2 regions of the Solibacillus sp. FSL W7-1436 genome follow, and region 2 is predicted to be linked to the other one. Evidence: riboswitches for the same ligand, from Rfam matches in the RefSeq annotation. Region 2 holds a riboswitch; the other holds the start of a gene.
The links. A riboswitch is a leader RNA that binds a small molecule or an ion and turns the genes downstream of it on or off. The one in region 2 is predicted to bind FMN.
Positions count from the first base shown of each region.

Region 1: linked by a shared signal. The riboswitch ahead of MKX73_RS13200 (ECF transporter S component) and the one ahead of ribE (riboflavin synthase) in region 2 are both predicted to bind FMN.

Region 1 is NZ_JBBOWV010000001.1:2,691,973-2,695,402, forward strand. Features, by position in the region: gene MKX73_RS13195 (hypothetical protein) at 1-753, shown strand, start outside; FMN riboswitch at 858-1,032, shown strand; gene MKX73_RS13200 (ECF transporter S component) at 1,276-1,851, shown strand; gene brnQ (branched-chain amino acid transport system II carrier protein) at 2,030-3,382, shown strand.
Region 2 is NZ_JBBOWV010000001.1:3,401,108-3,404,537, forward strand. Features, by position in the region: gene ribH (6,7-dimethyl-8-ribityllumazine synthase) at 1-33, opposite strand, end outside; gene ribB (3,4-dihydroxy-2-butanone-4-phosphate synthase) at 49-660, opposite strand; gene ribE (riboflavin synthase) at 675-1,310, opposite strand; FMN riboswitch at 1,431-1,564, opposite strand; FMN riboswitch at 1,664-1,800, opposite strand; gene MKX73_RS16795 (VC0807 family protein) at 2,166-2,849, shown strand; gene MKX73_RS16800 (transcription initiation factor TFIIIB) at 2,872-3,075, shown strand; gene MKX73_RS16805 (SCO family protein) at 3,346-3,430, opposite strand, start outside.

The DNA.
Region 1 (3,430 bases), 710 kb from region 2:
GTAAGCATATTGATTCCAAATGAAATTGTTGCCGAAAAAACGGGTACAGAAAATCCGACGAAGCTGGAACTTTATAACACATTCAGTCCGCTGCTTGACGAACAGTCTCTCGGATTTAATGAATATCATCCTTACAAAGGTGAATTGCATGAGGAAGGGAACAGGCTTGTTCATACACTGCCGGAGGATCACCAGTATGATGCGGGAACAGCTTCCTTATCAAATTACCTCGGTTCCCTTGTCGATACTTTCAGCGATGCATATATGGACGTGCAAATTGAAAACAAGGCCGGAAAGCCGATTTACTTTGACCATGTCGGCGATGTGGATGAACCGTTTCTCTTAAACGATGAGAACGCGCAATATAATTATTTTATGTATCAGATGCGGGATGGGGCGGTCTATTTAAGTCCGAATTTCCGAATGAGCTTTAAAGATGTGCAGGAAGCAGTCAAAAATATGACGGTGGAAGCGAATGATATATACAGAACAGTTATATTGCCGGGTGTCTATTTAAAAGTTGAAGACGCTGAGTCGATCGTTACGATTACATTTGAAGAACCTTTAAACTTGGAGGATTATGAACCTGCCCAAGCAATGCGAATGATTGAAGGGCTGATAATGACAGCGGCAAGTTTCGAAAAACAGGTTCAATTTGAAAATATTGTTCAGGAACAATGGGGCGGTTTTGACTTCACTAAACCAGTAGAGAAGCCGGTTGCGGCAAACCGGATCCACTATGAATTTCAATAATTCAAATAATTTTACTAGGAATTGTAAGCAATGGGCTTTACAATTCCTTTTTTTTATATATAATAATAGTTATAGCAAGGTAATTGCTACATAATTTCATATTGATTCATCTTCGGGGCAGGGTGTAACTCCCGACCGGCGGTAATTAAAGTTATAACTTCTGACCATTTACTTGGAGGATGTTATGTCGAACTTTTCGAGCCCGCGAGCCACTTTTTGTGTGCAGGATTTGGTGCGATTCCAAAGCCGACAGTATAGTCTGGATGGGAGAAGGTGAAGGTACGGTCGTCATTTTTTGAAAATGCCGTGCTTTGCAGTACTTATTTTGAAATTCCTTATTTGTTAACGGAATATCTTTCGGTTACAAAAATCAGGAATAGCTGCAAATGCACAGATAGACCCTTTATTTAAGTGTGCCTATTTCTCCCTTATGCTCTATTTTAGCATAGGGGTTTTTTCATGAAATGATTTGATACGTCCTTTCTTCTTGCGAGATGGAATCAGCAAAGAGGAGAGATTTATATGCAAAAAAGAAGTTTGAAGTTACGAACATTCGTAACGATCGCAATGCTGAGTGGGGTTTCATTTGTACTGATGTTGTTAAACTTCCCACTACCATGGTTCCCGGTATTTTTACAAATTGATTTCAGTGATGTGCCAGCATTGATTGCGGCAATTACGATGGGACCTGTTGCGGGTATCCTGGTTGAATTGGTTAAAAATGTGCTTGACTGGATTTACACAGGGGCTCCTGAAGGAATTCCGGTAGGACATATGGCTAACTTCGCTACAGGTGTATTATTCATTTTACCGGCTTACTATATTTATAGAAAATTCCCTTCTGCAAAAGGGTTAATGACAGGCTTGGTTGTATCAACAGTTGTAATGTCACTTGGAATGGCGGCATTAAACTACGTGGCGTTCTTACCGCTGTACACGTATTTACTAGGCTTCGAATATAATATGTACGAAACGATCGTGTTGGGTATTTTACCGTTTAATATTGTTAAAGGGATTATGATGTTTGTTGTTGTGACGATGCTTTACCGTACAATGCGTGTTTGGATTGAAAATCAGCGCAGACAATATTCCGCTTAAATTAAATAATAAATGATGGAGCGATGTCATAAAAGTGATAACTTTATGACATCGCTCCTTTTATATTTACTATTACTATTGTCATTCTGTTATAGTGCTGATATGATATTGTACATTGTTAAGAAAATTTGGACGTTTCATTATAACACCATGAAATGACATCTTAGGAGAGAATATGATGGACAAGAAAATACCATTTTCAACCTATGCAGTGATCGGAACGATGCTGTTTGGGATGTTTTTTGGAGCAGGAAATTTAATATTTCCGATTCAGATGGGGCAATTGGCAGGGACGAACTATTGGTTTGCGCTAATTGGCTTTTTAGTTACGGCAATTGGTTTGCCGTTTTTAGGAATTCTGGCAATCGGATTGTCGGGTAGTAATGGATTGCGTGATTTGGCAAGTAAAGTACATCCAATGTTTGGTTTGTTTTTTGCATTGGCGCTTTACTTGACGATCGGACCATTTTTTGCAATCCCGCGTACAGCAACAGTACCGTTTGTTGTTGGATTTGAACCGTTTATCGATCCTTCGCAGACGACATTGTGGCTTGCGGTGTTCAGTTTTATATTCTTCGCGGTTGTTTTTTACTTTTCGTTAAATCCGGCGAAAATAATGGACATTATCGGCAAGTACCTAACGCCGGCATTTTTAATCTTTTTATTTGTATTAATCGGAATTAGTCTGTTTTCTCCGATGGGGAAATTCGTTGAACCTGCCGGAACCTATATTAGCGAGTCGTTTATGACAGGTTTTAAAGAAGGCTATAATACGATGGATGCGCTTGCTTCTCTTGCGTTCGGTATTGTTGTCATCAATGCGATAAAGCGGACGGGGATTACAGATAAGAAGGAAATTGCAAAAGCGACTTGGAAATCAGGTATTTTTGCAATGGCACTGATGATGCTGATATACGGGCTGATTGCTTATATGGGGGCATCAAGTGTAACGGCAATAGGAACATTTGATAATGGAGGACAAATTTTTGCTGCAGTAGCTGATCATTACTTCGGTTCATACGGCGCAATTTTGTTGGCGATTATTATTGTCCTTGCCTGTTTGAAAACGAGTATCGGGCTCATCACTTCATGCAGTGAATTTTTCCATGAAGTGTTTCCGAAAGTCAGTTATAAAACATTTGTAGTGGCGCTATGTGTTGTATCGTTTATCATTGCGAACTTTGGGTTAACGAATATTATTACATATGCAATTCCAGTATTGATGTTCCTTTACCCGCTGGCAATTGTGTTAATTATACTGGCGCTTGCAGGACCGCTATTTAACTACAAAAAGCCTGTATTTGCGGGGGCAATTTTACTCGTATTCTTTATTAGTATAATTGATGGGTATAATGCGTTGATCGGAAGTGTACCGGCATTTGAAGTGGGTATGCTGTCTTCTATTTCTACGTTTTACGCCGATTACTTACCGCTATACTCCATTGGTCTAGGCTGGATTGTTCCGGCGGTAGTAGGAGCGGTTATCGGATTATGTATACCGCATCACAGCAGTGAGGTAAATACGAATTAAAAAAATGGTTGTGTGAAAGGAAAAATTTCCTTTCACACAACCATTTTT
Region 2 (3,430 bases):
TCCCACTAATTGTGCTTCAAATGTTTTTCCCATTTTAATTGCTCCTTTTTATACCGATACGGCAGTTAATTTTATATATTGAACTAAGTCTTCGATTGTAATAAATTTCAGGTTATGTTTTTGTGCAAGCATTTCGAGCTGCGGCATGCGGGCCATTGAACCGTCTTCGTTCATAATTTCACAGATGACTGCGACTTCATTCGAACCGCATAGCTTCGCCAGATCAACGCCTGCTTCCGTATGTCCGCGGCGTTCCACCACGCCTCCCTGTTTAGCAATAAGCGGGAATACATGGCCCGGGCGATGAAAATGCTCCGGTTCTGTTGCTGGGTCCAGTAATGCCAGCATCGTTTTAGAACGCTCATATGCACTTATACCTGTTGTTGTCTCGATATGATCGATACTAATCGTAAAAGCCGTTTGATATGTATCGGTATTGCTTTGCACCATTGGATGAAGAGAAAGCCTTTCTGCAATTGCAGAAGAAATGGGCGTACAAATCAATCCTCTTCCGTAAAGTGCCATGAAATTAACATTTTCCGGTGTAGCGAATTCTCCTAAAACTAGAAAATCTCCTTCATTTTCACGGTTTTCGTCATCTGACACAATGATAATCTCGCCGTTTTTCAATGCCTGAATTGCTTCTTCAATTGTATTCATTTGTCACCACTCCTTTAAAATCCTGTACGTTGCAAAAAGTCCATCGTAATCGTACTTTCCGTTTGATTTTGTAAATGTTTTTTTACATATTTTCCGATTAAATCTGTTTCAATGTTCACAACATCTCCCGGCTTTTTATAGCCTAATACAGTCTGATCATACGTATGCGGGATTAAGGAAATGGTAATGAATGTGTCTGTTACATCAAAAATGGTTAAACTCGTGCCGTCAACTGTAATGGAGCCCTTTTTAATACATTCTGCAATCAGATGCTTTTCCATTGCCAGATCAATATAAACTGCATTTGCGACAGGTCTCTTACGCTGAATTGTTGCAGTTCCATCAACATGACCTGAAACAATATGTCCGCCGAAACGACCATTTGCCGACATTGCCCGTTCCAGATTGACAGGCATACCTGCCGCTAATTGCTGGAGACTCGTTGCTTTGACGGTTTCCGGCATCACATCTGCCAAAAATACTGCTTTTGAGAATTGCTTCACTGTCAGACAGACACCATTAACGGCAATGCTGTCCCCGAGTTGGACATCCTCTAAAATTTTGCTTGCGCGAATGGCTAGTTCCATCGCTTGTGTGGACTGGCTGATCGATTCAACCGTACCAAGTTCTTCAATGATTCCTGTAAACATCCTGCTCACCTCTTTTTAATAATAAAAAAGAACCCCGATTGAAGTCGGAGTTCGATGAGAGGAAAATTGAGCATCATCAAATAAGCTTTTTGAATGTATTTTTCAAAAAACTGCTGACATTGCTTCCTTCTCCCATCCAGACTATAACTGTCGGCTTTGGACTCGCACCAAATCCTGCACACAAAGTGGCTCACGGGCTTAGAGATAAACTCATCACCGTCGATTGGGAATTTCACCCGACCCCGAAGGAAAATATTATTTTCAGTGGAAATAAAAAAATCCCGTCACAAGGCGCGACAGGAAAAGTGTATAGCAAAAAATCACATTTAAAATCAACTTTTAAAAATGTGCTGCTATTCCTTCTCCCATCCAGACTATAACTGTCGGCTTTGGATTTGCACCAAAATCCTGCACACAAAAAGTGGCTCACGGGCTTAGAGATAAACTCATCACCGTCGATTGGGAATTTCACCCGACCCCGAAGGAAATTATTTTATTTGAAAATTATTGTAACATAAATACATTAAAAAGCTAATAGTATTTTAGCCCCTACTCACTTTTTATTCCATCAACCTTTTTACCTCTGACGTCTATAAAATTAAAAAAATTTGAAACTTTGCAAAAGGAAATCCGTAGAATAATATACAGAATATTACATAAAAAAGAAAGGAGTAAATTGCGGGCTGTACTATGATTAGAAATTATCCGTTAAAATCTCATTATTTGCTTGATAGCTTCTTTCAAGTTATTAAAATCAGCAATATAGTGTCGGATAATCTTCAGTAATATAAATACTCAAAACACCTTTTACACCCTATAAAGAATCATTAAGCGTTAATGATAATGGAGGCTTTTATGGCGAATAATTCACAGTCGAATAAATACTTTATCTTTCTGGAACTATTGTTTTATGCAGCTTTACCATATGCGATATGGAAATTTGGACGAGAGCCTTTTGGTGACTATGCCGCAATGCTGCTGTCCACTGTTCCCGGAATCATTTATACGGTTTACCGCTTTGCAAAAGATCGGCAATTCAATGTGACGGGCTTGTTTATTTTAGGTTCGATGCTTATAGGTACAACGGTTGATCTGTTGTCGGGTTCCGCGGAACAAATGATTTGGAACAATGTTTATTTAGGTCTTATTTATACATTTTTCTATATCATTTTATTGATTATAAAAAAACCTTTTCCTTTGTATGTTGCAGTTGATTTTGCTTATTTGCAGGGCTATGCACGAAAGGACAGCAAGGCATTATTTTTTCAAAAAGGGATTTTTGGATGGTTTCAGCTCATTCAGATTGTATTCATAATTCGAGGGCTTGTCATGGCGGGAATTACAGTCTTTTTGCTACGAAAATACGGAATTGACAGCTATGGTGATATGCTGATTTATAAACGAGCAGCAAGTTGGGTATTCTCCGGAATTGTAATGGGAATGTTCTTTTACATCAATGTCATTGTACAAAAATATACGAACCGAATACAGGAAAAGAATGATGAAAAGCTTCCGGAATCTGAAGTTGTAGCGGAGTAAATCTTGTGAAAGGGTGATGGAAATGACTAACATTGCAAATAAAAAAGAGTGTCCAAAATGCGGTAGCACGGATTTAGGCAGAGGCAAACATAGCGGGTACAGTGTCATGGCACCTGTTAATAAAATGAGTTTGGGAAGCAATATCGAATATATCATTTGTACCGATTGCGGGTTTATTATTGAGGGCTATGTTGTAAAGCCAGAGAAATTTAAAGGGACTTTTTAACAGGATATGGATGATGGTGCGAACGGTTGGAATAGCGGCTTTTCGCACTTTTTTAATGAGTGCTTTTATTAGAAGAAATTCATTTATTTTAGCACTATGGCAGGAGATTTTAGACTAGATGACGTACTTATTAGCCAATTCGGGACTGATTTTAGCACCTCTTGCCCTTTTATTAGAAAATCCGTAATTTATTAAATGGTTCTCCCCCCATAAAAAAACTTGCTCAAAAGCAGCTACACTTTTTTCGCAAGTTAATCTCAATTTTCCCTATTAATTTAAACGTTCGTCGATGAGTGCTTCCATATCACTCGCAATCGTTTCATATGGAACACCGTCTTCCCCTGTGCCATAACCT